DNA from 4 places in the Shinella sp. 838 genome. Region 2 is predicted to be linked to each of the others. Evidence: predicted binding sites of a transcription regulator. Region 2 holds the regulator's gene; each other region holds the start of a gene.
What was found. Region 2 encodes LexA, which represses DNA repair genes until DNA is damaged. Its sites were predicted from a motif close to TGTTCNNNNTGTGTTCNG; they were not measured.
Positions count from the first base shown of each region.

Region 1 (7,896 bases), on a different contig from region 2:
CGAAAACGACATGGTGCTCATGCTGCGCGGGTCGGATGGGCTTTCGCCGGAGCAACCTTTCGCGCTGCCGCCGATGGCCGAGTTCTGATCAGCGGCGCGCATCCATCGCCATGCGCAGCGCAAACCCCGCGAGCACGGTGCCCATGAGCCAGCGCTGCACCAGCATCCAGCGCGGACGAGCCGTGAAAAGGGCAGCAACGGAGCCGGCGGAAACAGCGATCAGTGCGTTGATGCTGATGCTGATGGCGACCTGCGTGCCGCCAAGGACCAGTGCCTGCAGGAAGACATCGCCCTTTGCCGGGTCGATGAACTGCGGCAGCAGCGAGATATAGAGCACCGCGACCTTCGGGTTCAGCAGGTTTGTCAAAAGGCCCATGAGAAAAAGCTTGCGGTTGCTGTCTCGCGGCAGCGCCTTCACCTCGAAGGCGGAGCGCCCGCCAGGACGTAGCGCTTGCCAGGCAAGCCAGGCCAGATAGAGCGCGCCGGCAAACCGCAGCGCATCATAGGCATAGGGCACCGCCATCAGAAGCGCGGTGATGCCAAGGGCTGCGGAGATGAGGTAGAACACGAAACCGAGCGCCACGCCGCCAAGCGAGACAAGACCGGCTGCCGGCCCCTGACAGATCGAGCGGGAGATGAGATAGATCATGTTCGGGCCCGGCGTCAGCACCATGCCGAGCGCGATGAGGGCAAAGGCGGCAAGGCTGGTGACGTCGGGCATCCACGATCCTCCATGGCGGGAACAAGACATATCGCGCGTTTCCAGCCCGCCGCAAGTGCCCATCTCCCCCGACGCCATGGAGGCGTGAAAGGTGTGCAGCGCAGTTTTCCAAAGCCCGGTTTTCCGTTCCGTCTAGAGCGCTACAAAACCGCTTCGCTCCTGGGCTGGAAGTGCGCTAGAAGAACAGGATCCTTCGGAGTTCCGTCATGACCGTCGCTGTCCTGCTTGCCTATTGTGGCGCCTTGTTCATCGCTGCCATCATTCCCGGTCCCGGCATCACGGCGATCGTCGCGCGGGCGCTCGGCTCGGGGTTCCGGCCCACTTTCTTCATGGGGCTCGGCCTCATCCTCGGCGACATGATCTATCTGACGGCGGTCATCCTGGGCCTTGCCTTCATCGCCCAGACCTTCACCACGACCTTCATGCTGATCAAGATCGCAGGCGCGCTCTATCTCGGCTATATCGCCTGGAAGCTCTGGACGAGCGGCCTCATCCCGCAGGATATCGAGGCGCGGACCTCGAGCAGCATGACGATGTCGTTCCTCTCGGGTCTCTTCGTGACGCTCGGCAACCCGAAGACCATGCTCTTCTATGTCGCGCTGGTGCCGACGCTGATCGATCTTGAGGCGATCGGCCTTGAAGACTACGGCATGCTGCTTGCCGCGACCTTCGTGGTGCTGCTCGTCGTGCTGGTGCCCTATATCGCCCTTGCCTCGCGCGCGAGGCTTCTCCTGAAGCAGCCGAAGGCGCTGCAGCGGATGAACCGGATCGCCGCCGGCATTCTCGCCGGAACCGCCGCTTACATCGCAACCCGCGCGGCGTGAAGGTTCATCCGGTTTTGCACCGGCAGGAAACGGATTATTCCGCTTTCGGCACTTTTGTCGCGAAATCCGGACTCGTCTCCGGCACCATTCGCTCCTATCTTCTGCGGAACGAGAACCGAGGGAGCACCCGATGACCGACACCCGCAAACCCGGCCGCGGCCGTATCTACGCCTCCATCACCGAGACGATCGGCGATACGCCGATCGTGCGGCTCGACAAATTTGCGAAGGAAAAGGGCGTTTCGGCCACCCTTCTTGCAAAACTCGAATTCTTCAACCCGATCGCCTCGGTAAAGGACCGTATCGGCGTGGCGATGATCGAGGCGCTCGAAGCCGATGGCAGGATCACGCCCGGCAGCTCGACGCTGGTGGAGCCGACCTCGGGCAATACGGGGATCGCCCTCGCCTTCGCTGCCGCCGCCAAGGGCTACCGCCTCATTCTCACCATGCCGGAGACCATGTCGATCGAGCGGCGCAAGATGCTGGCGCTGCTCGGTGCCGAACTTGTGCTGACCGAAGGCCCGAAGGGCATGAAGGGCGCGATTGCCAAGGCAGAGGAGCTGGCCGCCACCATTCCCGGCGCGATCATCCCCCAGCAGTTCGAGAACCCGGCCAATCCCGAAATCCACCGCCGGACGACCGCCGAAGAGATCTGGAACGACACGGACGGCGCGGTCGATATCCTCGTTTCCGGCATCGGCACCGGCGGCACGATCACCGGCGCCGGCCAGGTGCTCAAGGCAAGGAAGCCCGGTTTCAAGGTCGTCGCCGTCGAGCCGGCCGACAGCCCGGTCCTGTCCGGCGGCACTCCCGGCCCGCACAAGATCCAGGGCATCGGCGCCGGTTTCGCGCCGGCGGTCCTTGATACGTCCGTCTATGACGAGGTCGTGACCGTCACGAACGACGAGGCCTTCGAAAATGCCCGCCTCGTGGCACGGCTGGAAGGCGTACCGGTCGGCATCTCCTCCGGCGCAGCGCTCACCGCCGCCGTCAAGGTCGGCAGCCGCCCGGAAAACGCCGGCAAGACCATCGTCGTCATCATCCCCTCCTTTGCCGAGCGCTACCTTTCCACCGCGCTCTTCGAAGGTCTCGGCGGCTGAGGCTCCCGGCCCGTCGCGCCATGCGCAAGGCGGGCCGCCACCATTTCCCGGCGGGCACTTCATGCTCCACCATCTCTCCCTCGGCGTTCGCGACATTCTCCGCGCAGCCGCGTTCTACGACGCGGCCCTGGCGCCGCTCGGCTACGGGCGGGTGTGGTCGGATATCCGCCCCGGCGAACCGGATCAGGCCGTCGGCTACGGGCCGCCGGGCAGTGGCGACAAGCTCTGCCTGAAGGACCGCGGCATGGTCGCCGCCCCGCCGGGACCGGGCTTTCACGTCGCTTTCGCCGCACCCAGCCGCAGCGCGGTGGACGCCTTCCATCAGGCCGCCCTTTCCGCCGGCGGACGCGACAACGGCCCGCCCGGCCTTCGGCTCCACTACGGTCCGGCCTACTATGCGGCCTTCGTGATCGATCCCGACGGGCACGCTATCGAAGCCGTCTTCAAAGACCCGGTTTGAGCCTCTATCGGCAGGCGCACCGTTCGCCCGCCACCGATCAACCTGGCACGATCCTCTCCAAATCAAGGACGGCTCGGGTCGCGACACAATCCTCGGCCTCTAAGGCGGGAGGCACTTGATCGGCAACGGTGCGACGAATGGCACCGGCGACCGGGAGGTCTACGCGTCCGTCAGAACAATCCCGATGAAATCCGGCTCACCGGAGTGGCTGCAAAACTTGTTCTCAACACCATCCGGCACCGAAGCGATTTCGCTTCGGCTGGTGGGGCTTTGGTTTTGTGGTGTATCCATGTCGCTGGAGCATTTCCGGTAAATCCGTGTTCACCGGAAATGCTCTATCTCCTTTGTTTCTTCCGCATTGCCCGCCGCCGAAACGATCCCGCTTCGGCTGGAAATGCTCCAGGATCACGCCGCCGCGGAAAGCCGTTCGCTCGCAATGCGGTAGGAGATTGCCTCCGCAAGGTGAATACGCCCGACGATGGGCGTTTCGTCGAGATCGGCGAGCGTGCGGGCGACCTTGAGGACGCGGTGATAGCCGCGCGCGGAAAAATGCATCTTTTCCGCGGCATCGCGCAGAAGCTGGAGGCCACCGGGATCGGGCTCCGCCACCTTTTCGACGAGCGCGGTCGAAGCACGCGCATTGCTGGTGACGGAGGCCATGCCGAGCCGGGCAAAACGATCGACCTGCAGGGCGCGGGCACGGGCAACGCGGCGGGCGACGGTCTCGCTGGCCTCGGCAGCCATGGGGCGGATGAGGTCCGTCGCCGAAACGGCCGGCACGTCGATGCGGATGTCGATACGGTCCATCAGCGGACCGGAAATGCGGGCCTGATAGTCGCTCATGCAGCGCGGACCGCGGGCGCAGCTGCGGCCGGGTTCACCCGCCATGCCACAGCGGCAGGGGTTCATCGCCGCGACGAGCTGCATGGCGGCAGGGTAGCTCACCCGATGGTTTGCCCGGGCAATGATGCACTCCCCCGTTTCAAGCGGCTGGCGCAGGGCATCGAGCGCCTGCGGCGAGAATTCCGGCAGTTCGTCGAGGAAGAGCACACCATTGTGGGCGAGCGACACCTCGCCGGGCCTTGCCCGCGATCCGCCGCCGACCAGCGCGGCCATGGTGGCGGAATGGTGCGGTGCACGAAAGGGCCGACGATCCGACAGCCGCCCGCCGGAAAGCTGGCCGGCGATGGAATGGATCATCGAGACCTCCAGCAGCTCGCGCGGCGAGAGCGGCGGCAGGATGGCGGCAAGGCGCGCGGCGAGCATGGATTTTCCCGAGCCCGGCGGGCCGACCATCAAGAGGTTGTGGTTTCCCGCCGCCGCGACCTCCAGCGCCCGCTTGGCACTCTCCTGCCCACGGATATCGGCAAGATCCGGCAGGCCCGCCGCTGCCGTACGGATGGCGGGCGCCGGCCGGGACAGGACCTGCGTGCCCTTGAAATGGTTGGCGAGTGCAATAAGGCTGCGCGGTGCCAGGATGTCGAGATCGCCGCCGGCCCAGGCGGCTTCCGCACCGTTTTCCGCGGGGCAGATCAATCCCTTGCCGAGCGCATTCGCCCCCATGGCCGCCGGCAGCGCCCCGGCGACCGCGGCGATCGTGCCATCGAGGTTCAGCTCGCCGATGACGACGTAGTCCTCCAGCGCATCCCCCGGCACGGCACCGAGCGCCATCATGAGGCCGAGCGCGATGGAAAGGTCGTAGTGGCTGCCTTCCTTCGGCAGATCCGCCGGAGCGAGATTGACCGTCACGCGCTTCGGCGGCAAGGAGAGGCCCGACGCGTGCAGGGCGGCCTGCACCCGCTCGCGGCTTTCGGCAACCGCCTTGTCCGGCAGGCCGACGATCTGCATGCCCACCTTGCCGGGTGCGACCATGACCTGCACATCGACGGGCACACCCTCGATGCCCTGAAATGCAATCGTACCGACCCGCGCCACCATGATTGCCCCCGCCCGCTCCCGCCGCGCCGCGCTTCATTTCGCGCAAGGCACCGCGACACGTTTTCGCCGAAAACGATTGCCGCAACCCCTTCTGGTTGCAGGCGCAAATCTGGCATGGAATTCGGAATGAAACAAGAACAATTACAGAACTTGCGAGGGAATTTTCCGCGCACCGGTTGTACTCGGTTGCAATGACGGAACGAAGGCGGGACGTTCGCGAACGGAACGCCCCGCAACGGTCCTTGCCGCGGGTGGCAAGCGGCTCAGCGCTTGCTCTCGATGGCGTCCCAAAGCAGGGCGGAGATGTCTGCGCCGCCGAACTTCCGCACCTCCCGGATGCCTGTCGGAGAGGTCACGTTGATCTCTGTCATATAGTCGCCGATGACGTCGATGCCGACGAAGAGGAAGCCGCGCTCGCGCAGCGCCGGGCCGATCCGGGCGCAGATCTCCTTTTCGCGCGCCGTCAGCTCCGTCGGCTCCGGCCGGCCGCCGGCATGCATGTTGGAGCGGGCGTCGTGTTCGGCAGGCACGCGGTTGATGGCACCGACCGGCTCGCCATCGACGAGCAGGATGCGCTTGTCGCCCTTGCGTACGTCCGGCAGGTACTGCTGGGCGATGAAGGGTTCGCGGAACATCTGGCCGAACATCTCGAGCAGCGAGGAGAGATTGCGGTCGTCCTTGGTAGAATGGAAGACGCCGGCGCCGCCATTGCCATAGAGCGGCTTCAGGATCATGTCGCCCATCTCTTCACGGAAACGGCGGATTTCGGCGGGATCGCGGGTGATGAGCGTTGCCGGCATGAGGTCGGCGAATTCGGTGACGAAGATCTTTTCCGGCGAGTTGCGCACCCAGGCCGGGTCGTTGACGACCAGCGTCTTCGGGTGGATGCGCTCCAGGAGATGCGTCGAGGTGATGTAGGACATGTCGAAGGGCGGGTCCTGGCGCAGCAGCACCACATCCATCGTCGAGAGGTCGATGCGCTCGGGGTCACCGAGCGTATAGTGGTCGCCCTTGACGTCGCGCAATTCCATCGGCTCGGCGGTGGCGTAGACCTTGCCGTCGCGCAGGCTCAGACGGTCTGGCGTATAGTGAAAAAGCCTGTAGCCGCGGTTCTGCGCCTCAAGGCTCATGGCGAACGTGGAATCGCCGGCGATGTTGATGGTCGACACATGGTCCATCTGGACCGCGACGTTCTTGATCTTTGCCATGGAAAGTCCCCTCAGGAATGCCCGACACATTTAGGGTGCGGGCGGCGCGATGGCAACGGGCCTCGCACGGGGTCAGGCTAAGCCATCGATTTGGCAGGTGATGAGGTCGTGGTCGGAAAGCGGGCGTCCGGAGGGGCAGAGCGAGGAGACGATCTGCGTCTGCGAGACGGCGAGGCCGCGTGCAAGAAACCAGTCGAGCTTCATCGCCCGCTCGGGCCAGCGCGTGATGAGGCTCGGGCGTGTCGTCATCCCGTCCAGCGGGCCGCCATGGCGAATGAAGCCCCGTTCAGCCGCGCGGGCAAAAAGCCCCTCGGCCTCGAAATCGCCGTCGGCGTGGTTGCCCGTGTTGAGGTCACCGCCGATGAGGACGGGATGGCCGGGGAAAGCGGCGTCGAGCGCGTCGATCAGGCCGTTCATCTGGTGCTCGCGATAGGCGGCCGTCGTGGCGCTTTCGAAATGCGTGGAGGCAAGGACGAGTGGGCCGGCCTCCGTGTTGACGACAGCGCCGATCGCCATGCGCTCGCCGAGACGCGGCTGGTCGACCTCGCCCATGAACCACAACCGCTCACCTTCCAGCCGCAGCAGGAAAGGCTGGTGCAGCGGCACGGTGGCCATGAGGCCGTTGCCGTGCAGACCGCGACGATTGAACGGATCCTTGCAGAATTCCAGCTCCGTGTCGGAGCCGAGGCCGAGTTCGATGAATTCGACGCCGTAGAGATAGGCCATGCCGAGATCGCCGGCGACCTCGGCCGTGGTGTGACGCTGGCGCGTGCGGGCCATGCCATCGTCCATTTCGGAGAGCAGCACGATCTCGGCACCGGTCGCGCCGAGATGCTCGGCGCTTTCGAGCGGAAAGAGGCAACGCTCGAGGTTCCACGCGGCGACGGTGAAGGGAAAGGGCAACGGTTCGGCGCGCTCGGCACGGCCGCCTTTCTCCACGGCGTTCATGCAGGCAAGCTCCGCCATCCGGGCATCGTGCGCCGGAATGGACTTTTCGAGATCGGCTATCGCCGCACGCTCCGCCGGAGTGGGAGCGGTCAACCTGTCGACGACCGCGCGGATCATGACGCGGGCTCCAGCGCCGGGATGCCGGCGACATGGGTTTCCGACCGCTCCTCGCGCGACCAGTCGATCCGCCGACCACTGGCACTGTCGAAGAAATGCAGCCGGCAGGGTGCGATGGAGAGCGACGCGGTTTCCGGCAGCAGATTTTCCGAGGAGACCGCGGCGACGAGCGGCTGGTCGCCGACGAAACCATGTACAAGACGCTGGGCGCCCAGTTCCTCGACATAATCGATCCGGAAAGGCAGGCTGCCCTCCCCGCCCGGATGGAGACGCAGGTCCTCGGCACGCAGGCCGACGGTCACAGTGCCCTGTGCCGGGACCGTGGCGCCGAGGTCGATGAGGGCCGGGCCGAGGGCGAGTTTGTTGCCATGGATTTCGCCGGAAACGAGATTCATAGCCGGCGAACCAATGAAGCTGGCAACGAAGGTTGTCGCCGGGCGATGATAGACATCGAGCGGGCGACCGATCTGCTCGATCCTGCCGCCGGAGAGCACGACGAGGCGGTCTGCCAGCGTCATGGCTTCGAGCTGATCGTGAGTGACGTAGATGGAGGTCGTGCCGACGCGGCGTTGCAGGCGCTT
Region 1 covers NZ_JARSBQ010000003.1:178,931-186,826, reverse strand. The annotation lists gene P9A16_RS12455 (GNAT family N-acetyltransferase) at 1-88, shown strand, start outside; gene P9A16_RS12450 (LysE family translocator) at 89-721, opposite strand; gene P9A16_RS12445 (LysE family translocator) at 928-1,545, shown strand; gene cysK (cysteine synthase A) at 1,676-2,644, shown strand; gene P9A16_RS12435 (VOC family protein) at 2,706-3,104, shown strand; gene P9A16_RS12430 (hypothetical protein) at 3,220-3,417, shown strand; gene P9A16_RS12425 (YifB family Mg chelatase-like AAA ATPase) at 3,510-5,042, opposite strand; gene gshB (glutathione synthase) at 5,306-6,250, opposite strand; gene P9A16_RS12415 (endonuclease/exonuclease/phosphatase family protein) at 6,323-7,315, opposite strand; gene P9A16_RS12410 (sn-glycerol-3-phosphate import ATP-binding protein UgpC) at 7,312-7,896, opposite strand, start outside.
Region 1: a site for LexA is predicted at 5,176-5,193, ahead of P9A16_RS12425 (YifB family Mg chelatase-like AAA ATPase). Genes of this name have one in related genera too.

Region 2 (7,896 bases):
CAAGTTGACGCAGCCGCCCTTCGACAATTCCGCGATGGACGGTTATGCCGTGCGCCACGCGGATATAGCCACGCTCGGCTCGATCCTGAGCGTTGCGGGCATGTCGTCCGCTGGCCACGCCTTCCAGGGCACCGCAGGCCCCGGCGAGGCCGTGCGTATCTTCACCGGCGCCCCGCTGCCGGCCTTCGCCGATACCGTGCTCCTGCAGGAAGATGCCGAGGTCCTGGAAGACGGTCGCATCCGCACCACCTTCCTCACACCGAAGGGCCGCCACATCCGCCCGCGCGGCCAGGATTTTTCCGAAGGCGAAATCGTCCTGAGGACCGGCGACGTGCTCGATGCCGGCCGCCTGACGGTCGCGGCAGCCATGAACCATGCGGCGGTGACCGTCTATGCACGCCCGCGCATCGCCGTGCTCGCCACCGGCGACGAGCTTGTGTCGCCGGGCACGCCCCCAGGCGCCAGCCAGATCATTGCATCCAACACCTACGGCGTCGCTGCGCTCGCCCGCGCGGCAGGCGCCGAGGTGATCGACCTCGGTATCGTCGGCGACGACAAGGACGCAATTCTGAACGCCGTGCGCCACGCACTGTCGCTCGGTATCGATGCGCTCGTCACACTCGGCGGCGCATCTGTCGGGGATTTCGACCTTGTGCAGCCCGTGCTCGGCGAAGCCGGCATGGACCTCGATTTCTGGCGCATCGCCATGCGCCCCGGCAAACCCCTGATGGTCGGCCGCCTCGGCGACGTGCACGTCGTGGGCCTGCCCGGCAACCCTGTTTCGAGTCTCGTCTGCTCGCACCTCTTCCTCGTTCCCCTCGTGCGCCGCCTCGCGCGCCTTCCAGCGGAAAACCGCGAACGTCCGGCCATTGCCGCCGTGCCGCTCAAGGAGAACGACCACCGGCAGGACTATGTTCGCGCACGCATTGCCCGCGACCCCGCCGGAGACCTGCTCGTCACGCCCCTCGACAAGCAGGATTCCTCCATGATGAAGGCCTTCTCCGCATCCGAGGCCCTTCTCGTCCGCGCACCCCACGCGCCGGCGGCCCCTGCAGGCGCGCCCTGTACAGTGCTTCTCCTGCGCGAACCATCCGCCTGAACAGTACTATTATTGTTTCAGCAGCCCCTTGCAGAACACATATGGAACAGATAGTGTCTGTTCTGGATTTGTTTCACTCGATTCTCGGTGGAGGGGCCATGCTCACGCGGAAACAACAGGAACTTCTCCTGTTCATTCATGAACGGATGAAGGAGTCCGGTATTCCTCCCTCCTTCGACGAGATGAAGGACGCGCTGGATCTCGCGTCGAAATCGGGCATCCACCGCCTCATCACGGCGCTGGAGGAACGCGGCTTCATCCGGCGCCTGCCGAACCGGGCCCGCGCGCTCGAGGTGATAAAGCTTCCCGAAGCCTATACCCAGAGCCTGCAGCCGCGCCGCGGCTTTTCACCTGCCGTCATCGAGGGCAGTCGCGGCAAGCAGCCCCCCGCTCCCGTCGCCGCCCCGCCGCAGCGCACGCCCGTGGCCGAGGTTTCCTCATCCGTCTCCGTGCCTGTCATGGGCCGCATCGCTGCCGGCGTGCCGATCTCCGCCATCCAGAACAACACCCATGACATCACCGTTCCGGCCGAGATGATCGGCAACGGCGATCACTATGCGCTGGAGGTCAAGGGCGATTCGATGATCGAGGCCGGCATTCTCGATGGCGACACGGTGATCATCCGCACGGCGAGCAGCGCCAATCCCGGCGAAATCATCGTCGCGCTTGTCGACGACGAGGAAGCCACGCTGAAGCGCTTTCGCCGCAAGGGCGCGTCGATCGCGCTCGAAGCGGCAAACCCCGCCTACGAGACCCGTATCTTCGGGCCGGACCGGGTAAAAATCCAGGGCAAGCTGGTCGGCCTCATTCGCCGCTATCACTGATCGGCCGGCTGATCGAAACTGCCCGTGCGCCAGTCGTAGCTGCGGTGGCGGGCCCAGGGCCGGTCGAGACTTTCCACGGCCGGTGTGACCTGCGCAGCTGAAAAGATGTTGGATAGGCCTTCGGCGGCCGGGTGGATTTCGAGGGCGCCGGTTCGCCTCAGGTGACGCACAGTCACCAGGCGCGCACCCGAGCGGCAGGCCTCGAGCCGCAGGGCCAGGGACAAGACGACGAGGTCGGCAGCGTCGCAGGCCGTGCCCAGGAAGGCGACGTCGTCGAGGGTCACGATCCGCCAGCCGCTTGGCGAGACGGCGGCGCAGAAGGCCTTTGCCTCGCAGACGAAGCCATTGCCGGCCCGGGCCGCCGCGAGCGCGGACGCCATGGCGTCCCTCGCCTTCTGCCGGTCGGCCTTGCGCCGGGGCTTGTTTCGGCTTTCTGCGGCACCCGTGGTGCTGACGGCTTCTTCAAGGGTCAAGCCGGCGCTTCTGCGGATCTCGGGTTTTACAAGTTCGCCGAGCCGAAGGGCGCGCCGCCACTGCGCATAGATGAAGTCTGGCGGTCTTGCCCGGTTTGTGGCGACGGTTTCGCCGCGAAGGATGGCAACGAGGCGGCCATCCTCGGACACCAGCGCTTCCGGCGTGGCACCTCCAGCCGGAAAGCAGGCGATGGCGAGGCCGATCCCGACAAGCAGCGTTCCCGCATGGCGCAGCCGCGTGCGCAGGATGCAGACAAGCCCGCCACCAAGACCGATCAGCAGGAACGCAATCGAGGGAATGCGGCCGGTGACGATCTCGCCCTTCCAGCTCGCAACCCATGTCGACAGCGCGATCATCCACTCGATGCCCTTGCCCATGATCGCGAAGGGCACGCCATCGAGGCCGAAAGGCATGAGCAGTACGGCGATGAGGCCGAAGGGCATGACGATCGCGCTGATGACAGGCATAGCGAGCAAGTTGCCGGCAAGTCCATAGGCCGGGATGCGATGGAAATGGCCGATGGAATAGATCAGGGTCGCGAAGCCGCCGATCAGCGAGGACAGGAGCAGCCCGCCGAAGAAGCGCCCCAGCGCACCGCCGAACAGTTTCAGGCGCCCTCCCTCGCCCTCGCGGCGGACGGGACGTTCCCGCCAGGCCGCATAGCCGGCGACGAGCCCGAGCGTTGCGGCATAGGACATCTGGAAGCCCGGATTGGTGACGGCCGACGGTGTCATGGCAAGGATGACGATGGCCGAGAGTGCCACGTTGCGCAGGCTGATCGCCGCACGGCCGAACAGCACCGCCACCAGCATGATGCAGATCATGATCCACGAGCGCACGGCGGAGATCGCACCGCCCGAAACGAGGATATAGAGCGTCACCATGGCGAGCGCACCGGCGGCAGCGATCTTCTTGGCGGGATAGCGTTCGGAAAAGCCCGGGATCAGTGCCATCAGAACGCGGGCGCCGACGAGGAAAGTGCCGGCGGCGAGCACCATGTTGAGCCCGGAAATGGCCAGCACATGGGCAAGCCCCGCCTCTCGCAATGCCTCCACCGTTTCCGGGCTGATCGCCCGCTGCTCCGCCGTCACCAGGGCCGCGGCGATCGCGCCGGCATCGCCGCCAATCCGCCCGCGGATATGCTCGGTGAGGTTGTTGCGCCAGGTCGCGACCGTCTGTCGAATCCGACCCTCGACGCCCGGCTCGGCCACTGCAACCGCACGCGGGGCCTGATAGAAGTAGCCGACCGCGCCGGTGCCGGCGAAATAGGCGTCGAAGGCGAAGTCGTTGAGGCCGGAAAGCGCCGGGCCGGAGGGCGGCCCGAGCCGTGCCCGTCCGGTTATCCCACCGCCGATCGGGATCGGCGCATGCCGACTGCGGGCGAGGAGCGTCACCACGCCGGGCGGGCGTTTGAGCACCGGGTCGCGTGTCGTATCGAGCGCGATGCGGTAGCGGATCGCACCCCGTTCGTCACTCTCGCGCGCCAGCACCCGCCCGCTGACATCGGTGGTAACGGGCGCATCAAGCACGACCGTATCGAGCCGCGCGCTTTCGAGCGCCGCCAGCAGCATGCCGACCGGAACGAAGAGTATCGCCCCGGCGGCGAGCGCAGTCCAGTCCTCCCGATGTCGGAAGCGCCAGGCGGGCCAGAACGCGAAGGCAGCGAAAAGCAGCAGTGCTGGAAGCGATGGATCAGTAACGGCGGAAAACCAAAGGGCCGCTCCAGCACCAAGGAAGACCGGCACGAACAGGAAGAAATGGCCATGTGCCCGTTCCTGCGCGAAGGCGGCGCGCCACGTCTGCGGCGTCTCGGAAGCACTCCTCAGGCGCCCCGCCGCTGTCAGAAGCATCACGACCCTGCCCCTGCGGGCCGGCGGATCGCGTGCCGGGACCGGCAGAGGAGCATCGTCAGGCGCCGCCCGCCAGGCATGCGCCTCGGGCACCTCCCGCCGTTCTGCGACCTTGCCCTTCTCCATGATCCCGGCCCCACCCGTTCACACTGCCATTGTGCAACCGAATGATGGAAACTTCAATCAGCAGTGGCCGTCACAAGTGCTAAGCAAGACAGAAAGGATGCTACCTCCGCATTTCACGAAACACGCGTAAAAGTTGCTTGAAACTTGCTGGAAAGGGTAGATATTGCGTTGCCGGAAAGCCTATTTCCGCAATGCACAATTTGCCTTTCGTCTCGCTTGGCAGGCAGGTGCAAATGGGCTAGCAAAACGAGCATGTTCATGGTTCCGGCACAACTTCGTGCCGCCATTGGAAACAACGGAGGATCGTTATGACAGGAACAAGCGCGGGTGTATCGGTCGGTGGCAAAGCGGTTGAGCTGCCGACGCGATCCGGTACGATCGGCCCCGATGTGATCGACATCGGCACGCTGTACAAGAACACCGGCACCTTCACCTACGATCCCGGCTTCACCTCCACCGCGTCCTGCGAATCGAAGATCACCTATATCGACGGCGACGAAGGCGTTCTGCTGCATCGCGGCTATCCGATCGAACAGTTGGCCGAACACGGCGATTTCCTCGAAGTCTGCTACCTTCTGCTGTACGGCGAACTGCCGACCAAGTCCCAGAAGGACGATTTCGATTACCGCGTCACGCACCACACCATGGTGCACGAGCAGATGAGCCGATTCTTCACCGGCTTCCGTCGCGACGCCCACCCGATGGCCGTCATGTGCGGCTGTGTCGGCGCGCTCTCGGCCTTCTATCACGACTCGACCGACATCACCGATCCGCACCAGCGCATGGTCGCCTCGCTGCGCATGATCGCCAAGATGCCGACGATCGCCGCGATGGCCTACAAGTACCACATCGGCCAGCCCTTCGTTTACCCGAAGAACGACCTCGACTACGCCTCGAACTTCCTGCGCATGTGTTTTGCCGTGCCCTGCGAAGACTATGTGGTCAACCCGGTGCTCTCGCGCGCCATGGACCGCATTTTCATCCTGCATGCCGACCACGAGCAGAACGCCTCCACCTCGACGGTTCGTCTCGCCGGTTCCTCCGGCGCCAACCCGTTCGCCTGCATCGCGGCCGGCATCGCCTGCCTCTGGGGCCCGGCCCATGGCGGCGCCAACGAAGCCGCGCTCAACATGCTCGCGGAAATCGGCTCGGTCGAGCGTATCCCGGAATATGTCGCCAAGGCCAAGGACAAGAACGACCCGTTCCGCCTGATGGGCTTTGGCCACCGCGTCTACAAGAACTACGACCCGCGCGCCCGCATCATGCAGAAGACGACGCACGAGGTTCTCGGCGAACTCGGCATCAAGGACGATCCGATGCTGGAAGTCGCCATGGAGCTGGAGCGCATCGCGCTGACGGACGACTACTTCATCGAGAAGAAGCTCTACCCGAACATCGACTTCTACTCCGGCATCACGCTGAAGGCGCTCGGCTTCCCCACCACCATGTTCACGGTGCTGTTCGCGCTCGCCCGCACGGTCGGCTGGATCGCCCAGTGGAACGAGATGATCGAGGATCCGGAGCAGCGTATCGGCCGCCCGCGCCAGCTCTATATCGGTGCCCCGAAGCGGGACTACGTACCGGTCTCCAAGCGCTGATTTCAGCGGAGCCATCCATGAAAAAGCCCGGTCAGTTTCGACCGGGCTTTTTTGTTGCAAGAAGGTCCAGGATGACCGCCGCGCCAGTTTCGCCGGGCGGGCGCTGTGTCCGCATGCGCGTGTGTACGAGGTCATAGCCTTCCAGCATGGCGCTGCGCTGGGCCGTATCGGTCGAAAGCCGCTCGACCCAGCGGGTCAGACTGCCGGGGCGCACCATGTCGTTCAGATATTCCGGCACGACGGTGTAGTCGGCAATGATGTTGGGGATCGCCGCCGTCCAGATCTTCACCTTGCCGAGGAAGAGGTTGGCGAGCCAGTCGAAACGATAGGTCGAGACGACAGGCACGCGCGCGAGCGCCAGTTCGAGGATGACGGTGCCGGAGGCCGCGATCGCCGCATCGGCTTCGATGAAGGCCTGCCACTTCTCCGCGGTCGAAACGGTGATCTGCGGCTGCACCGGCCAGTCCGCCGTCAGTTTCCGCACCAGCGCCTCCTGCCGCGGCACGGTCGGCAGAAGGAAGCGCGTGCCGGGGTTGCGCCCGATAATTTCCTGCACCGCTTCGCCAAAGACCGGCAGCAGACGGGTGATTTCCGTGCCGCGTGAACCGGGAAGCAGCAGGCACGCGCACTCGCCCGGCGCGCGTTCGCCACGGGCAAGCCGTGCGGCACGAACCTGCTGGATGTTGGGATCGCTGACCAACCGGTGGCCGACATAGGTGGTCGCAGGGCCGCCGAGCCGCTCCATCACGGCAGGCTCGAACGGCAGAAGCGCGAGGACATGGTCGACATAGGCGCGCATGCGCGGTGCGCGCTCTTGCTTCCAGGCCCAGACACTCGGGCAGACATAATTCACGACCGGCAGGTCCGGCAGCGCCTTGCGCACGCGGCGCGCCACGCGATGGGTGAAGTCCGGGCTGTCGATGATGAGAAGCACATCCGGCCGTGCGGCGACCAACGCATCGGCCGTCTGGCGAATGCGGCGGATAAGCGACGGCAGCCGCTTCAACACCTGCGAAATGCCCATGATGGAGAGTTCGGAGAAATCGAACAGGGATTTGAGACCTTGCCGCTCCAGCGCTTCGCCACCGACCCCGACCAGCGTCACCGGACCGGCATACATGGCCCGTAGCGCCGCGATCAGATCGCCACCGAGAAGATCACCGGAAACCTCGCCGGCAATGACGCCGATTTTCAGAGGGCTTTCCGTCATCGCCGTGCCTCCGCCCTCTCGGGTATGATGCCCGTCACGAACAGACCGTGCGCATCTGCTTCCGCAACAAGCGCCGCACGTTCCAGCACAAGCGAGCGCCCAGCCTCCACGGCGATCCCGGCAAGGCCGGCGGCGCGGGCGCGGTGCAACGTTTCCATGCCTATGGACGGCAGGTCGGCGCGCAGGTCCTGCTCGGGCTTGCACAGTTTGACGAGAACGCCCTTGCGGCGCGTGGAGATGCGTCCGGCGGCACGCAGGCTTGCCACACGCTCCAGCATCGCATCCGTACCCTCCGCGCCCTCAAGCGCCACCACGCGCCCTCCAAGCGCGACGGCGCCCTGCCCCACATCGAGGCGACCGAGCGCCAGCGCCGCGGCGGCCGCGGCGGCAATGTCGGCTTCGGCGGCCGCATCCGGCGTGACGGTGCCGAGCGGGCCTTCGCTGCCGAGCAGATCAGGCACGATTTCGTGCGCGCCGACGACCCGCACCCCCTCCGCTTCGATCAACCGGATGACCATCTTCAGCACCGCATCATCCCCGCCCTTCAGCAGGGTTCGGATGATGGACGGGACGGCGGCGAGCGCTTTCAACGGCGCATGGATGTCACGCCATTCCGGTCGACGGCGGACGGAACCCGACAGCACGGCGCGGCCGATGCCCTTCGCCCGAAAGGCAGCGCCGATACCGGCATAGTTGCCAATGGAAATGACCTGAT
Region 2 covers NZ_JARSBQ010000001.1:1,544,393-1,552,288, reverse strand. The annotation lists gene P9A16_RS07335 (molybdopterin molybdotransferase MoeA) at 1-1,099, shown strand, start outside; gene lexA (transcriptional repressor LexA) at 1,198-1,923, shown strand; gene P9A16_RS07325 (ComEC/Rec2 family competence protein) at 1,917-4,373, opposite strand; gene gltA (citrate synthase) at 4,682-5,971, shown strand; gene lpxB (lipid-A-disaccharide synthase) at 6,003-7,181, opposite strand; gene P9A16_RS07310 (LpxI family protein) at 7,178-7,896, opposite strand, start outside.

Region 3 (7,896 bases), on a different contig from region 2:
AACGCATGAATGCGCGCGTCGCTCTGGAACTGAAGGGCATCGAACGGCACTACGGCCAGGGCGAGACCCTGCTGTCGATCCTGAAGGGAGCCGATTTCACGCTGAAGAGTGGCGAGACCGTTGCGCTCGTCGCCCCGTCCGGTACCGGCAAGTCGACCCTGCTGCATGTCGCCGGCCTTCTCGAGAAGCCGGATGCCGGCGAGGTCTTCGTCAACGGCCATTCCTGCGCGACGCTCGCCGATGACCAGCGCACGGCAATCCGCCGCAGCGAGATCGGCTTCGTCTACCAGTTCCATCACCTGCTGCCGGAATTCAGCGCGCTGGAAAACATCATGATGCCGCAGCTCATCTCCGGCCTCACCAAGGCGGAGGCGCGCGAGCGCGCCGCCCAGCTGCTCGATTACATGCGCATCGGCCATCGCGCAGACCATCGCCCCTCGGAACTTTCCGGCGGGGAGCAGCAGCGCGTCGCCATCGCGCGCGCCGTCGCCAATGCGCCGCTTCTTCTGCTGGCTGACGAGCCGACCGGCAATCTTGACCCCGAGACTGCGGGTTATGTCTTCGAGGCGCTGGAGGCGCTCGCCCGCCAGTCCGGCCTTGCCGCGCTTATCGCGACCCACAACCACGAGCTTGCCGGCCTGATGGATCGTCGCGTGACGATCGAGGACGGCCTCGTGCGCGAACTCGCCTGAGGCCGGTCCCGGTTTTTCCTGTCAGTTGTCGAGGCCGCAGATCGAGCGGCCGACATCGTCCTGCCAATCCTTGAGCAGCACGAACTGCGCCCTGCCGGCAATCGGCTGGCCGCGGGCCTTGCCCTTGCCGGTCAGAACGTTGAGATCGCATTCGCTGCCGGCGTCCGGATTGAGCGTGTCGTAGGACGAGAACGTATAGCCCGCGACGATGAAATCGAAATTGCGGTAGGCGATGGTCAGTGATTGCCGCCAGCGGTCACGGCCGACCGAATCGTTCTTCGTCGTCAGCGTGAACGAGCCGTTGGCGAGCGCGGCGAGCTCCGGCTCCTGCCCATACATGGCGAGGTTTCCCCAGATGGTGTTGGGCAGCGTGAGGGCGAGCGTCAGGCGGTTCTCTTCCGGCTTGGCGATATAGACGTAAAGCCCGTTGTCCTCGCCGCTGTTGTCGCCCGGCGTTGCGACGAGGACGAGATCGGCCACGCCGTCCTTGTTCCAGTCGCCGCTCGCCATGGCTGCGACGCGCTCGGCCGGAAAGTCCGCGGCCGCGGCCGCAAGGGGCAGGGCAAGCGACAGCAGAAGGGCGGCACTCAACGACTTCATCTCATTTCCTCCATGTGATCGACGCGACCTTATTGTGCCGCGCAATGCCGGTCCAGAGGGCCTGTGGATAAGGGTTGACATGAGAACAATAATAGAACAAAATAAAAACATAAAAGGAAAGGGAGCCACAATGACCGATTTTCTTCGTGATCTTGCAGCATTCACCTCCATGGCCATGTTCGTCGCCAGCTTCTCCGTCATCCTCTTCGGCATCTGACTGTATGTCCCCGTCCGTTCGGTGTTGCATGCGTGGAAAGCGGGTGCAACGCCAAGAACGGTCTGGACGGGAGGGGTGCGAATCCGCTTAAGCTTCCCTTCCTGATCGGAAGGGTGATGGCATGGCGGACGCGGCGCAGAAGACGGATGGCGTGACAATCGGAGAGACGCCGGAATTCGTGCATCTGCGCGTCCATTCGGCCTTCTCGCTGCTCGAGGGCGCCTTGCCGATCAAGAAGATCATCGGCAAGGCGACGTCCGACCAGCAGCCGGCGATCGCGATCACCGACACGAACAACCTGTTCGCCGCGCTCGAATTCTCGCAGAAGGCAGTCGGCGAAGGCATTCAGCCGTTGATCGGCTGCCAGCTGTCCATCGACATGGAAGACGAGGGGGAAGGCGAGCGGCGCGGCGGGCAGGCCCAGCTTGCAAAGCTGCCTTCGATCGTCCTTCTCGCGGCGACGGATGCGGGCTACGCGCGGCTCGTCGCGCTTGTCAGCCGTGCCTATCTCGGCGGCGAAGGCAGCCAGGCGATCCGCATTGCCTATAGCTGGCTGCAGGAAGAGGGAGCGGAAGGACTGATCGCGCTTTCCGGCGCGCTCGGCGGCCCCGTCGACATGGCCTTCCTCGCCGGCCAGCCTGCCGTCGCACGGGCGCGGCTTCACGCGCTGAAGCAGGTGTTCGGCGACCGGCTTTATATCGAATTGCAGCGGCACGGCCGCTTTGACAGGCAGCATGAACGGCGCATGGTCGAGCTCGCCTATGCGGAGGACGTGCCGCTGGTCGCGACCAACGAGCCGTTCTTCCCGGCCCCCGACGACTACGATGCGCATGACGCCCTGATGGCGGTGGCGCACAATGCGATGGTGTCGGACGACAACCGTTTCCGCCTGTCACCGGACCATTATCTCAAGAGCCGCAAGGACATGGCGAAGCTCTTCGCCGACCTGCCGGAGGCGCTGGAGAACACGATCGAGATCGCCCGGCGCTGCTCCTTCGTGCTGCAGACACGCGGGCCGATCCTGCCGCGTTTCACCGGTGCGACGGACGATCCGGAGGAGGCGGAGCGCGCGGAGTCCGCGGAACTGCGGCGCCAGTCCGTGGAGGGGCTGGAAAGCCGCATGGAACTGCTCGGCCTGACGCCGGGCTATACGGAACAGGACTATCGCGAGCGGCTGGACTTCGAGCTCAGCGTCATCGAGCGCATGAAGTTCCCCGGTTACTTCCTGATCGTTGCCGACTTCATCAAATGGGCCAAGCAGCACAACATCCCCGTCGGCCCGGGGCGTGGGTCGGGCGCGGGCTCGCTCGTCGCCTATGCGTTGACGATCACCGACGTCGATCCGCTGCGCTTCTCGCTGCTCTTCGAACGCTTCCTCAATCCGGAACGCGTCTCGATGCCGGACTTCGACATCGACTTCTGCCAGGACCGCCGCGAAGAGGTGATCCGCTACGTGCAGCAGAAATACGGCCGCGAGCAGGTGGCGCAGATCATCACCTTCGGGTCGCTGCAGGCGCGCGCGGCGCTGCGCGACGTCGGCCGCGTGCTCGAAATGCCCTATGGCCAGGTCGACAAGATCTGCAAGCTCGTGCCGAACAATCCGGCCAACCCGACGCCGCTCTACAAGGCGATCGAGGAGGAGCCGAAACTGCAGGAAGAGGCGGAGAAGGAGCCGGTGGTCGCGCGCCTGCTCGACATCGCCCAGAAGATCGAGGGCCTCTACCGCCACGCGTCGACGCACGCCGCCGGTATCGTGATCGGCGACCGTCCGCTCTCGCAGCTCGTGCCGATGTACCGCGATCCGCGCTCCGACATGCCGGTCACCCAGTTCAACATGAAATGGGTCGAGCAGGCCGGCCTCGTCAAGTTCGACTTCCTCGGCCTGAAGACGCTGACGGTGCTGAAGACGGCGGTCGATTTCATCCGCAAGCGCGCAATCGAGGTAAAGCTCGAAAGCCTGCCGCTCGACGACCAGCTGACCTACGAGATGCTGTCGCGCGGTGAGACGGTCGGCGTGTTCCAGGTGGAAAGCGCGGGCATGCGCAAGGCGCTGATCGGCATGCGGCCCGACTGCATCGAAGACATCATCGCGCTGGTGGCGCTCTATCGCCCGGGCCCGATGGAGAACATCCCGGTCTACAACGCCCGCAAGCACGGCGAGGAGGAGATCGAATCGATCCACCCGATGATCGACCATCTCCTCAAGGAGACGCAGGGCGTTATCGTCTACCAGGAACAGGTGATGCAGATCGCCCAGGTCCTGTCCGGCTATTCGCTCGGCGAAGCCGATCTTCTGCGCCGCGCCATGGGCAAGAAGATCAAGGAGGAAATGGACAAGCAGCGCGCCCGCTTCGTCGATGGCGCCGTCAAGAACGGCGTGTCGAAGCCGCAGTCGGATCTCATCTTCGACCTGCTCGCCAAGTTCGCGAACTATGGCTTCAACAAGTCGCACGCTGCCGCCTATGCCATCGTCTCCTACCAGACGGCCTATCTCAAGGCGCATTACCCGGTCGAGTTCCTCGCCGCGTCGATGACCTACGATATGTCCAACACGGACAAGCTGAACGATTTCCGGCAGGATGCCGGCCGGCTCGGTATCGAAGTCATCCCGCCCTCGGTGCAGACCTCGTTCCCTCATTTCGAGACCGGGGAAAACCGCATCTACTATGCGCTTGCCGCCATCAAGGGCGTCGGCGGGGCCGCGGTGCAGCATATCGTCGATGTGCGCGGTACGGCGCCGTTCAAGAGTCTGGAAGATTTTTGCGTGCGCATCGACCCCAAGTTCGTCAACCGCCGGGTCTTCGAAAGCCTGATCGTCGCCGGCGCCTTCGATTGTTTCGGCCATGATCGCGCGGCGATGATCGCCGGCCTCGACAGGCTTCTCGGCGCCGCCCAGCGCGCGCAGGAAAACAAGACGAGCGGGCAGGGCGATATCTTCGGCATGGGCGCGGCAACGGGGCCGGAGGTCATCACGCTTCCGTCCTACACGCCCTGGCTCGCCTCGGAAAAACTGCACCGCGAATTCCAGGTGCTCGGCTTCTACCTGTCGGCCCACCCGCTCGACACCTATGCGCCGATCCTCTCCAAGATGCGCGTGCAGACCTTCGGTGACTTCGCCGCGGCGGTGAAGCGTGGCGCGACCGCCGGTCGCCTCGCCGGCACCGTGACCTCCAAGCAGGAGCGCAAGACGCGCACCGGCAACAAGATGGGCATCGTCGCCTTTTCCGATTCGTCCGGCCAGTTCGAGGCAGTGCTGTTCTCCGAAATGCTGAACCAGTACCGCGACTTGCTGGAGCCCGGCAAGTCGCTGGTCCTGACCGTGCAGGCGGAAGAGCGGCCGGAAGGCATCGGCCTGCGCATCCAGACGCTGCGCTCGCTGGAGGAGGAATCGCTGCAGACGCAGAAGGCGCTGCGCGTCTACGTGCGCGACAGCGGCCCGCTTCGCTCCATCGCCGCCCATCTCAACACGAAGGGCGACGGTCTCGTCTCCTTCATCGTGATCAAGGACAACGGCCAGCGGGAAATCGAGGTGGAGCTCAACGAACGCTTCCGCATTTCCTCGGAAATCGCCGCCGCCATGCGCTCCACGCCGGGTGTGCTGGACGTGGAACTGGTCTGAGGCACGGGAGACGGAGTGCCTTGGTCAACCTCGTCCTCTACAGCGACCAGACCGCGGGCGAGGGCGCGGAGATCGATGCCTGTCTCCTGGGCCTCCTTCGTGAGCGGCGCGGCGGCGCCCGGATCGGTTACGTTGCGTCGGGCCCGGATCCGGAGCATACGTTTTTTCAGGCGGGCAGGGCCTATTACGCGCGGCTCGGCCTTGATCTCTCTCTCTATCACGACCTGGACCTCACCCGGGATGCCATGGACGTCGCCCGGCTCTTCGCCTGCGATGCCATTCACCTTTCCGGCGGGCATACCGGCGATTTCCTGATGCGGCTGAAGCGCAGTGCGCTGCTCGCGCCCCTGCGGGACTGGGCACGAGGCGGCGGTGTCCTGATCGGGGTCAGCGCGGGCGCCATCCTCATGGCGCCGACAATCGCGACCGACGCGCTCTTCCTTGGAGAACCGCCGGAGGATGTGGAGGGCGAAGCCCTCGATCTGATGCCGCTGGAATTCTTCCCGCATCTCGATGACGACGCGGCCTATCTCCCCGCGCTCCTTCGTTACAGCAGGCACACGCGGCGCCCCATTCTTGCCTGCAATGATGGGGACGGCGCGGTCGTGCATGAGGGCGGGGTCGCCTGTTTCGGCGAGGCCATCTGGATCGCCGATGGCGCGGTCACCGAGGCCCGCGGCACGGTTTCCCTGGTGGAAATCGCAGCACGCAGCGCTTAGGCGGCGGCGTGGGATATTCTGCCGGTGATGTTCGTCGCCTGGCACGTCTCAAGATGGCAGCGGTGAAGAGGGGCCTTTCAGCCTGCGTGGCCGTCGATTTCCCGTTCGTGCACCGCGATTTGCGCGAAGGAGACGGGGCCATGGGTGTCGCCCGGCGCCCGCCCCGCCAGGACGTAGCCCGAGCCTGCCTTTGTCAGCATCAGCATGTCGTCGGCAATCGAGATCCGGAAAATCGGGTGGGGAATGCCGTCGGCCATCGCAGCGGGCTGGATCGCGCAATGGGTTGCGGCAGGCCGGGCGCGACGGAGCAGGAGGTCGGCCGCTGCGGCGACAGGTTCGTGTCTGACGAAGGCCGTGATGGCGTCGACGTTCGTCCGCTCCGCGATGCCGATCAGGGAGACGGCCGTCCAGGTCACGTCCCGTCCGCCGAGCTGCAAGGCGTAGAGGCGGACACCGCCGCCGGCGCAGGCTGCGCCACGCAGTCCGAAGCTCGTCTGGACGAGCCGGACCTCTTCGCGGCGGCCGCCGATGTCGATCACCTCTGTGGTTCCCGGATCAATCAGGGTCTCGTCCGCCGCATCGGCCGCGAGCCCCAAAGCGAGGAGCAGACGGTCGGAAAGAGATTGCCGGAAGGCTTCGATGCGGGCTTTCGACAGCCGGAGCGCACGCCGGGGATTGGAAAGGGCACCTTGTTCCCAGGTCGCTTCGAAACCGGCAGGATCGAGATAGCGGATGTCGGGCCATGCCTTGATCCAGGCAGCCGCCTGGTCCGTTGCCGGCCTAAGGCGTTCTGCCTCCTCGAAACGCTTGTCCAGCGCATCGAGCGCGCCGTCCCGGCCGCCGGAAAAGCCGGTCTGCGCATCCGCCTGGTCTGGGTTGGCGGCAATCCAGAGGCCGAGCTCACCCAGCAGTGCGGCATGGTGGGGTGCGCCCATGGCGGACAACCCTGCCATGGCGTTGGCAAGAATGGCCTGCCTTCGTGTTCCGCAATTGTGAACGAACTGGCTGTGCCCGCCGTTCAGCACCTGCGCGATGTAGAAATCGGCGTGGTAGAGCTGGATCAGCCGATGCGGCACCTCGTCGGCGCGGTAAAGGCCTGCCGAAAAGAGATGGTTGACGAAATCGACGACGATCGCAACGAGCTCGGACGCGTTGCCGGGACTATCCTTGGCAAGCGCATGAGGGATCGGGACGACAGGGGCCGGCTGGGGTGGCGTCACGCGTTTTCCAAAGGTCATTCAGACACCTTTGAAGATGAGAGGCAGTGAGGGGCGTCATGTCATGGACGGCGCCCACGTCGAGACATTCGCCGGCAGGCGGTATCGATGGCCTGCTGCAAGGCAGGCCACAGCTGCCTGTCAGTTCACGACGGTGATCGATGCCTTCTTCTTTTTCTTCGATGTCTTGCCGCTCTGTACCGCTCCTGCATCGGCTTTCTGCACCTTGCGCGTCACGGTGATGAAGTCCGTGCCGTCGCCGGTTTCCGGGCCGAGCCCGGTGTCGGAGATGGAGAGGGAGGCGCCTTCGCCCATCAGGCCGGAAATGCGCAGGCGCATGTCCTCCGGAATATCGAGCCGGTCGAGGGTTTTTGCCAGCACCTCGGGGGCAGCGGCATCGGCTTCGGTGGTGATGCCGAGGCGCTTCATCGTCGCCTGCGAAAGCTGGTTGTCCATGCTGACGCCGTACCATTCCGCCTTGCCCTTGTCGGCATCGACCTCGCGGGCCAGCAGGAAATGCGTGCCAAGGGCGATTTCGGGGTTGCGGATGGTGATCGGCATTTCGAGGACGGGCTTGAATTTCTGCCGCACGAGGATCTGCCCATTCGGCGGCGCCCCCTTGCCGGCCTTGGCGTAGACGGCGGCGACGAACTCCGGAGAGATCATGCCGTCTTCCTTCAGCCCTTCCGCGAGCTGGAAGGCGCGGATGGCGGTAACGGTCTGCTTGCCGTGCAGGCCATCCGGCACGCCGGCGTCATAGCCGAGCGTCGTCAGCAGCGTCTGCAGATCCATCAGCATCTCGCGCTCGCCGCGGCGGGTGATCAGGATGCGG
Region 3 covers NZ_JARSBQ010000002.1:709,003-716,898, forward strand. The annotation lists gene P9A16_RS11130 (ABC transporter ATP-binding protein) at 6-692, shown strand; gene P9A16_RS11135 (hypothetical protein) at 714-1,292, opposite strand; gene dnaE (DNA polymerase III subunit alpha) at 1,631-5,128, shown strand; gene P9A16_RS11145 (Type 1 glutamine amidotransferase-like domain-containing protein) at 5,149-5,847, shown strand; gene P9A16_RS11150 (DMP19 family protein) at 5,925-7,067, opposite strand; gene P9A16_RS11155 (L,D-transpeptidase family protein) at 7,206-7,896, opposite strand, start outside.
Region 3: a site for LexA is predicted at 1,374-1,391, ahead of dnaE (DNA polymerase III subunit alpha). Genes of this name have one in related genera too.

Region 4 (7,896 bases), on a different contig from region 2:
AGCCTAGGAAGGCAGGACTGTTCCTCTGGAATAAAGCCGCTTCCGCAATGTCAGTCAGGAAGAGGTTTGACGCTCCATGGCAACAGCTCTGCACAGGAAAGGCATGAGATCGATGAGAACATCCATGGAAGGCTGGGGCAGCGGGCTGACCGGCGTCATCATTTTCAGCGGTTCGCTGCCGGCGACCCGCGTGGCGGTGGCGGATTTCTCTCCGCTGTTCCTGACGTCGGCGCGTGCGGTCATCGCGGCTCTTCTTGGTGCGGCGCTGCTCCTTGCTCTGCGCCAGCGGAAGCCGTCGCGCGACACGCTCTTTTCGCTGGCGATCGTCGCGCTCGGCGTCGTCGTCGGTTTTCCACTGCTGACGGCGCTGGCGCTGCAATATGTCACCTCCGCCCATTCCATCGTCTTCGTCGGGCTGCTGCCGCTGGCGACTGCCTTTTTCGGCGTCCTGCGCGGCGGAGAGCGGCCGAAGCCGCTGTTCTGGCTGTTTTCCGGCATCGGCAGCGCCACGGTGGTGGGCTTCGCGCTGAGTTCGGGCGGGGACGTCTCGCTCGTCGGCGACCTGCTGATGGTCGCCGCCATCATCGCCTGTGGTCTGGGCTATGCGGAAGGGGCGAAACTTTCGCGCACGCTCGGCGGCTGGCAGGTCATCTCCTGGGCGCTGATCCTCTCTCTGCCGTTGATGGCGGTGATCGCCCTCTTCTCGCTGCCCGCGACATTCTCCGGCATTGACGGCGCCGCCTGGGCGGGGCTTGCCTATGTCTCGGTCTTCAGCATGCTGATCGGTTTCGTCTTCTGGTATCGGGGCCTTGCGCTTGGCGGCATCGCGGCCGTGGGGCAGCTACAGCTGCTCCAGCCCTTCTTCGGTCTCCTGCTTGCCGCCGGCCTGCTGCATGAGCGTGTGAGCCCGTTGATGCTGGTCACGACGCTCGCCATCGTGCTGTGCGTTGCCGGCGCGCGCAAATTCGCGCGGTAGCGAAAGCTGCCCGGGACCTGCAGCCCGCGGCGTTCGGGGAATGGAGGTGGCGGGTGAAATCTGCTATGGCTCTTGCCAGCGGCTCGTGCCTTCGGCGATAGTGTCGGGCGGAACGGCCTGGGAGAGCTGGATGGCGGCAGATGTTCGGACGTCGAAGGAGATGAACGGTGCCCTGGCGCCGAAGGCGCTGCGCGTCGGCTTCATCCTGTCGAAAAGTTTCACCCTGTCCGCCTTCGCGCTGTTCGTTGATACGCTGCGGCTGGCCAGCGACAGCGAGGATCGCTCGCGCCGCGTCCATTGTGACTGGGACGTTTTGAGCAGCACACGCAACTTCATCACCTCGTCGAGCGGCATCCAGGTCGCCCCGACCGCGCCCTTCGCCGATCCCTCCTGTTTCGACTACATTGCCGTCGTCGGCGGTCTCCTGTCGGTGGAAGAGCCCATAGACAGCTATGCCCAGGCCTATCTGCGCAAGGCGGCCCAGGCCGGCGTCGGGCTGATCGGCCTCTGTACGGGCAGCTTCATCCTGGCCGAGGCGGGCCTCCTCAAGGGGCATACGGCCTGCGTCAGCTGGCTGCACCACCGTGATTTCCGCGGCCGTTTTCCCGATATCGAGGCGACGTCGGAGCAGATCTTCCGTTTTGACGGCAAGGTTGCCACCTGTGCCGGCGGCAGCAGCGTTGCCGATCTTGCCGCAACGCTCGTGCGCCACCACGTCGGTGAGGCGGCCGAGCGCAATGCGCTGGAAATCCTGCAGATCCGCCACCGGCGTGATGCGACCGACGTACAGCCGCGCAACCCGCTCGGCCTTGAAGCCCGCGACCGGCGCGTTCACCTCGCCATCATGATGATGGAACAGCACACCGAGGACCTCCTGTCGATCGACAGCATCGCCACCATGACGGGCGTCTCCCGCCGCCAGCTCGAGCGGCTGTTCGAGGGCGATATGGGGGCTTCGCCGAGCGCGATCTACATGAAGATCCGCATGGCCGCCGCGCTCACCATGGTGATGCGCACCAACAAGCCGTTGATCGAGATCGCGCTTGAGACCGGTTTCGAAAGCCTGTCGCATTTCACCCGCCGCTTCCGTGCCGCCTTCGGCGATACGCCCTCGCAGATCCGCCGCGACGGCCGCCGCCAGGCGGGCTGAGGGGCAAAACGCCCGGCCGCCGGGAACCAAGCCGCGCGAAAACCGTTCGGTCTCTATTGCTGACAAGAGACTGTAACGGGAGACCGCAATGGCAAGCACCAACGACGTCCAATCCCAGATTTCCGCCCTGCGCGCAGAGATCGCCCAGCTCCAGAAGGACCTTGGCGAGCGCGGCAGCGAAGCCTATGAGACCATCCGCGACCGCGCCGGGAATGCCGTGGAGGCTGCTCGCCCGGCCGTTCGTTCGGCAACGAAATATGTGCGCAACGAAGGTGCCGCCGTCGCGCAGGCGGCGCGCGAGCATCCCGCGGCACTCTCCACGGTCGTCTTGACCGCAGGCCTTGCCGGTGTCGTCCTCGGCTATCTGCTCGGCTCGCTTGAAAGCGAACCGCCGCGCCGGCAGCGCTGGTTCTGAACCGACAAAAACCCGGCTTGGCCGGGCTTTTTCATGCTGTGAGGAAACGGGGGCAAGACGCGGGTTTCCCTGGTTTTCCCCGTATCCCCGGGCACGCATGTCACCGGTGGCGAAGACCGAAGAGATAACCGATGAAGGCGGCGCCGGCCAGCGCGGCGAGCGGGTTGGCCTGAATGGTCTGGCGCACCTCGTCCCGCAGCGATTCCGCCTTGGCGACCGCCAGCTGGCCGGTTCCTTCGGCGATCAGCCCTGCGGATTCCTTCAGCCGGCTGATTTCCGCCTTCAGGGCCTCGATCTGCTCGTTCACCGTCGCTTCCGCTGCTGCCGCGCGGGCGTCTTCCGAAATGCTGTCGCGCCCCTCAACGACGCCGAGCGTACGCTTTCCGGTGCTCTTTTCGTCAGCCATGGACATGTCTCCTGGATTTGATGGAATGGCGAAAGGGAGAACTTTTGCCGCGCCACTTGGTTCCCGCCGATGATTCAAACTGTGATCTTTCCGGCGCGATCAGGCGATTGACTCTTACGGAATTTGAGAACAAAAAGAGAACATATAGCCTTTCAACAGGGAGCTGCCAAGCCGATGTCCGCCTCCGCCCATGCCGTTGTCGCGGACCTGCGCGACCGCATCCGGCAGTTCGACGGCCGCGCCCAGCGCGACCGGGCGGTGCTGCCCTTCGGTGTGCCCGAAATCGACGAGCGGCTGCCGGGCGGCGGGCTGGCGCTGGCCAGCCTGCACGAGATCTGCGGTGGCGGTGACGATGCCGTCGAGGCCAGCGCCGCCATGCTCTTTGCCGCCGGCATCGCCGCGCGCACCAAGGGGCAGGTGCTCTGGTGCCTGACGCGGCCAGATCTTTTCGCGCCGGCGCTGGCGCAGGCGGGGCTAGCGCCGGGCCGTGTCCTCTATGTGGAGGCGGGTGACGAGAAGAGCCTGCTCCTCTGTTTCGAAGAGGGGCTGCGCCATGGCGGGCTCGGGGCCGTCGTTGCCGAGGTGGCGCGCCTGTCGATGACCGCCTCGCGCCGCCTGCAGCTTGCCGCGGAGGCCGGCGGCACGCTCGGTCTTGCCCTGCGCCGCTTCCGCCACAGCAAGGAGACGGAAGCCCTTGCGCAGCCCTCCGCCGCGGTGACGCGCTGGCGGGTCTATATGCGGCCCTCCGTTTCCCTTCCCGTGCCCGGCATCGGCCGGGCGCAATGGCTGCTGAAACTGGCCCGTTGCCGGGCCGGCGAGGCGGCGGACTTTGATGTGGAGGCCACCGATGCCGAGGGTCGTATCGCTTTTTCTTCCCGGCTGGCCGATCGATCGCCTGCGGCGGGCGCTCGGCACTTCGGCGCCGCCGCCGGATAGCAGGCTCGTGCTTGTCGGCCGTGACGGCGCGCGCCGCATCCTGACGGCGGTGAGCCGGCCGGCCGAGCAGGCGGGCCTACGCGTCGGCATGCCGCTCACCAAGGCCCATGCGCTGCTGCCCGGGGTCCTCAGCATGCCGGCCGACCCCGTGGCCGATGCCGCCGCCTTGGGCCGCCTCGCGCTCTGGGCGCTGCAGCACTATGCACCCATCGTCGCCCCGGACGCGCCCGACGGTCTCGTTATCGATACGACCGGTGCCGATCACCTGCATGGCGGCGAAGCGCACATGCTGACCGGCCTCGTCAATCGTCTTGCCGCCTCCGGCATCTTTGCCCGCGCCGCCATCGCCGACAGCTGGGGCGCGGCCCATGCCGCCGCCCGCTTCCTCGCCGATCCTGTCTGTATCATTCCGCCGGGCAGGGCAGGTGAGGCCGTGTCGCCCTTACCGGTCACGGGATTGCGGATAGCGCCGGAAACGGTGGCTGGTCTCCACGTGCTCGGCTTCTCTACGATCGGTGAGGTGCTGGCCGTGCCGCGCGCGCCGCTCGTTCTGCGCTTCGGCCCGCTTCTCGGCCGCCGGCTCGACCAGCTCCAGGGCCGGATTTCGGAACCCGTCGATCCGCTGCGCGACCCGGAGCTCGTCACCGTCCGGAAGGTTTTCGGCGAGCCGATCGGCGCACCCGAAACCATCGCGCGCTACACGGCCAGCCTCGTGCACGATCTCTGTGCGGCGCTGGAAAAATGCGGTCTCGGTGCCCGCCGGCTCGATCTCCTCTTCCATCGTGTCGACAATTCCCTCCAGGCGATCCGTATCGGCACGGCACGGGCCGTGCGCGACGAAAGACAGCTCATCCGTCTCCTGACGGACCGTCTCGAGACGATCGATCCCGGCTTCGGCATCGAGATCATGGACCTGACCGCGACGCTGGCCGAACCGCTCGTCCTGCAGCAGGCCGTCTCCTCCCTGATTGAGGCGGAGGAAGCGGACCTTGCCGGCCTTGTCGACGTGATCGTCAACCGCATCGGTGCCGCGCGCCTCTACCGCATCGCCCCGGTCGAAAGCGACGTGCCGGAACGTTCCTTCCGCCGCATTCCGCCGCTTTCGCCCGAAACCGGGGTGACCTGGCCAAGCCGCTGGCCGCGTCCTGCGCGCCTTCTGGCCCGGCCGGAGCCGGTCGAGGTCATGGCGCTCCTGCCCGACCATCCGCCCGCCTCCTTCACCTGGCGGGGCGTGCGGCGGCTGGTCAAGCGGGCCGATGGGCCGGAGCGCATCTTCGGCGAATGGTGGAAGCGCGATGCGGAACTGGCGGCCGTGCGGGATTATTTCCAGGTGGAAGACGCCGAGGGAGCGCGCTTCTGGCTCTTCCGCTCCGGCAATGAAGAGCAGGCGGCAAGCGGGGCCGGTCGCTGGTTCCTGCACGGGATTTTCGCATGAAACCGCGTTATTCCGAGCTTCAGGTCACATCCCATTTCTCGTTCCTGCGCGGGGCGAGCAGCTGCGCTGACCTGTTCGCGCAGGCAAGCGCCCTTGGCATCGAGGCACTGGCCGTCGTCGACCGCAACAGCCTTGCCGGCGTCGTCCAGGCCTTCAAGGCGTCGCGCGAACTCCCGGCGAATGCCTCGAAGGTGCGGCTGGTGGTCGGCTGCCGGCTCGACCTTGTCGATGGCATGTCGCTGCTCGTCTACCCGACCGACCGCGCCGCCTATGGCCGTCTCTGCCGCCTGCTCACCATCGGCAAGAAGAAGGCCGGCAAGGGCAAGTGCCATCTCGACTGGTCCGACGTCGTCGACTGGAACGAGGGCCTTCTTGCCGTGCTGGTGCCCGACGAGGCGGGCGAGACCGCCGCCTTTCATCTGCGCCGCCTGCGCGAGCATTTCAGGGACCGCTGCTACCTCGCCCTCACGCTCCGCCGCCGGCCGAACGACCAACTGCGATTGTTCGACCTCTCCAACCTCGCCGCCCGCCATGGCGTTCCCACCGTCGTCACCAATGACGTGCTCTATCATGAACCCGCCCGGCGCATGCTGCAGGACATCGTCACCTGCATCCGCCACAACGTCGCTATCGACAATGCCGGCTTCCTGCGTGAACGTCATGCCGATCGCTACCTGAAGCCGCCGGAGGAGATGCACCGGCTTTTCAAGCGCTATCCGGAGGCGCTGCGGCGGACGCTGGAGATTGTCGAACGCTGCCGGTTCTCGCTGGCCGAGCTGAAGTACCAGTATCCGGACGAGAAGGAATATTCGCATCTGACGCCGCAGGAGGCGCTTGAGAAATATACCTGGGAGGGGGCGGCCAGACGCTATCCCGGCGGTGTGCCGGAGACGGTGCGCGACAAGCTTCTCTACGAATTGCGGCTCATCGAGAAAATGAAATACGCGCCCTATTTCCTCACCGTGAATTCCATCGTCCACCATGCCCGCAACCTGCCGGTCCCGATCCTCTGCCAGGGTCGGGGATCGGCTGCAAACAGCGCCGTCTGTTTCGTCCTTGGGATCACGGCGATCGACCCGATGGAGAATGGCAGCCTTCTCTTCGAGCGCTTCGTCTCGGAACAGCGCGGCGAGCCGCCCGATATCGACGTGGATTTCGAGCACGAGCGCCGGGAGGAAGTGATCCAGTGGATCTACGATACCTACGGTACGGACCGCTCGGCACTCTGCGCCACCGTCATCCGTTATCGCTCGCGCGCGGCCATGCGGGATGTCGGACGCGCGCTCGGCATGCCGGAGGACGTGTTGAAGGCACTCTCTTCGCAAGTCTGGGGCTGGTCGCACGACTTGCCGCAAGGCCATGCCAATGCGGTCGGGCTCAATGTGGACGACCGCCGTATCCGGCTGCTGTTCGAGCTCGCCCGCCAGTTGCTCAACGCGCCGCGCCACCTCTCGCAGCACCCCGGCGGTTTCGTGCTGACCCGCGACCGGCTGGATGATCTCGTGCCGATCGAGCCGGCGGCGATGGATGCGCGCCAGGTGATCGAGTGGGACAAGGACGACATCGAGTATCTCAACTTCATGAAGGTGGACGTGCTGGCGCTCGGCATGCTCACCTGCATGCGCCGCGCCTTCGACTTCCTGCAAGAGCACAAGGGCGAGAGCTATACGCTGGCCACCATCCCCGCGGGCGATGCCGCGACCTACGAGATGATTTCAAAGGCCGACACGATCGGCACTTTTCAGATCGAGAGCCGGGCGCAGATGTCCATGCTGCCGCGCCTCAAGCCGAAGGAATTTTACGACATCGTCATCCAGGTGGCGATCGTGCGGCCGGGGCCGATCCAGGGGGACATGGTGCATCCTTATCTGCGGCGGCGGCAAGGCTTGGAGAAGGTGGAATATCCCAAGGCTGCTTTCGAGAAGGTCCTCAAAAGAACCCTCGGCGTGCCGCTGTTTCAGGAGCAGGCGATGCAGGTGGCGATCGAATGCGCCGGCTTCGAGCCAGGCCGGGCCGATCAACTCCGCCGCGCGATGGCGACCTTCAAGCAAACGGGTGGCGTGGACAAGTTCCGGGACGAATTGACCAATGGCATGGTTGGCAAAGGATACACCCGCGACTTTGCCGAACGAATGTGCCGCCAGCTCGAAGGGTTCGGCTCCTATGGTTTCCCGGAGAGCCATGCCTACAGTTTCGCGATCATCGCCTATGCCTCTGCCTGGGTGAAGTGCCATCACCCGGAGATCTTCTGCGCGGCCCTGCTCAATTCCCAGCCGATGGGATTTTACGCCCCGGCGCAGATCGTGCGCGATGCACGCGAGCATGGGGTGGAGGTGCGGCCGGTTTGTGTCAATGCCAGCCGCTGGGATTGCACGCTGGAGCCGGCAGAGGCGGGGCGCCTTGCTGTTCGACTCGGATTACGGCTTGTGAAGGGCCTTGATAACAAGGAGATAGCCAGATTTGTTGCGGAAAGAGGTGAGGAGCCGTTTGCCTCTGTCGATGATCTGTGGCGCCGCACCAAGCTGGCATCCGACACGCTGGTGCGGCTCGCCGAGGCGGATACCTTCCGGCCGTCGCT
Region 4 covers NZ_JARSBQ010000004.1:436,450-444,345, forward strand. The annotation lists gene P9A16_RS16560 (DMT family transporter) at 113-976, shown strand; gene P9A16_RS16565 (GlxA family transcriptional regulator) at 1,107-2,126, shown strand; gene P9A16_RS16570 (hypothetical protein) at 2,215-2,541, shown strand; gene P9A16_RS16575 (hypothetical protein) at 2,642-2,947, opposite strand; gene P9A16_RS16580 (ImuA family protein) at 3,122-3,883, shown strand; gene P9A16_RS16585 (DUF6504 family protein) at 3,795-5,318, shown strand; gene P9A16_RS16590 (error-prone DNA polymerase) at 5,315-7,896, shown strand, end outside.
Region 4: a site for LexA is predicted at 3,073-3,090, ahead of P9A16_RS16580 (ImuA family protein). Genes of this name have one in related genera too.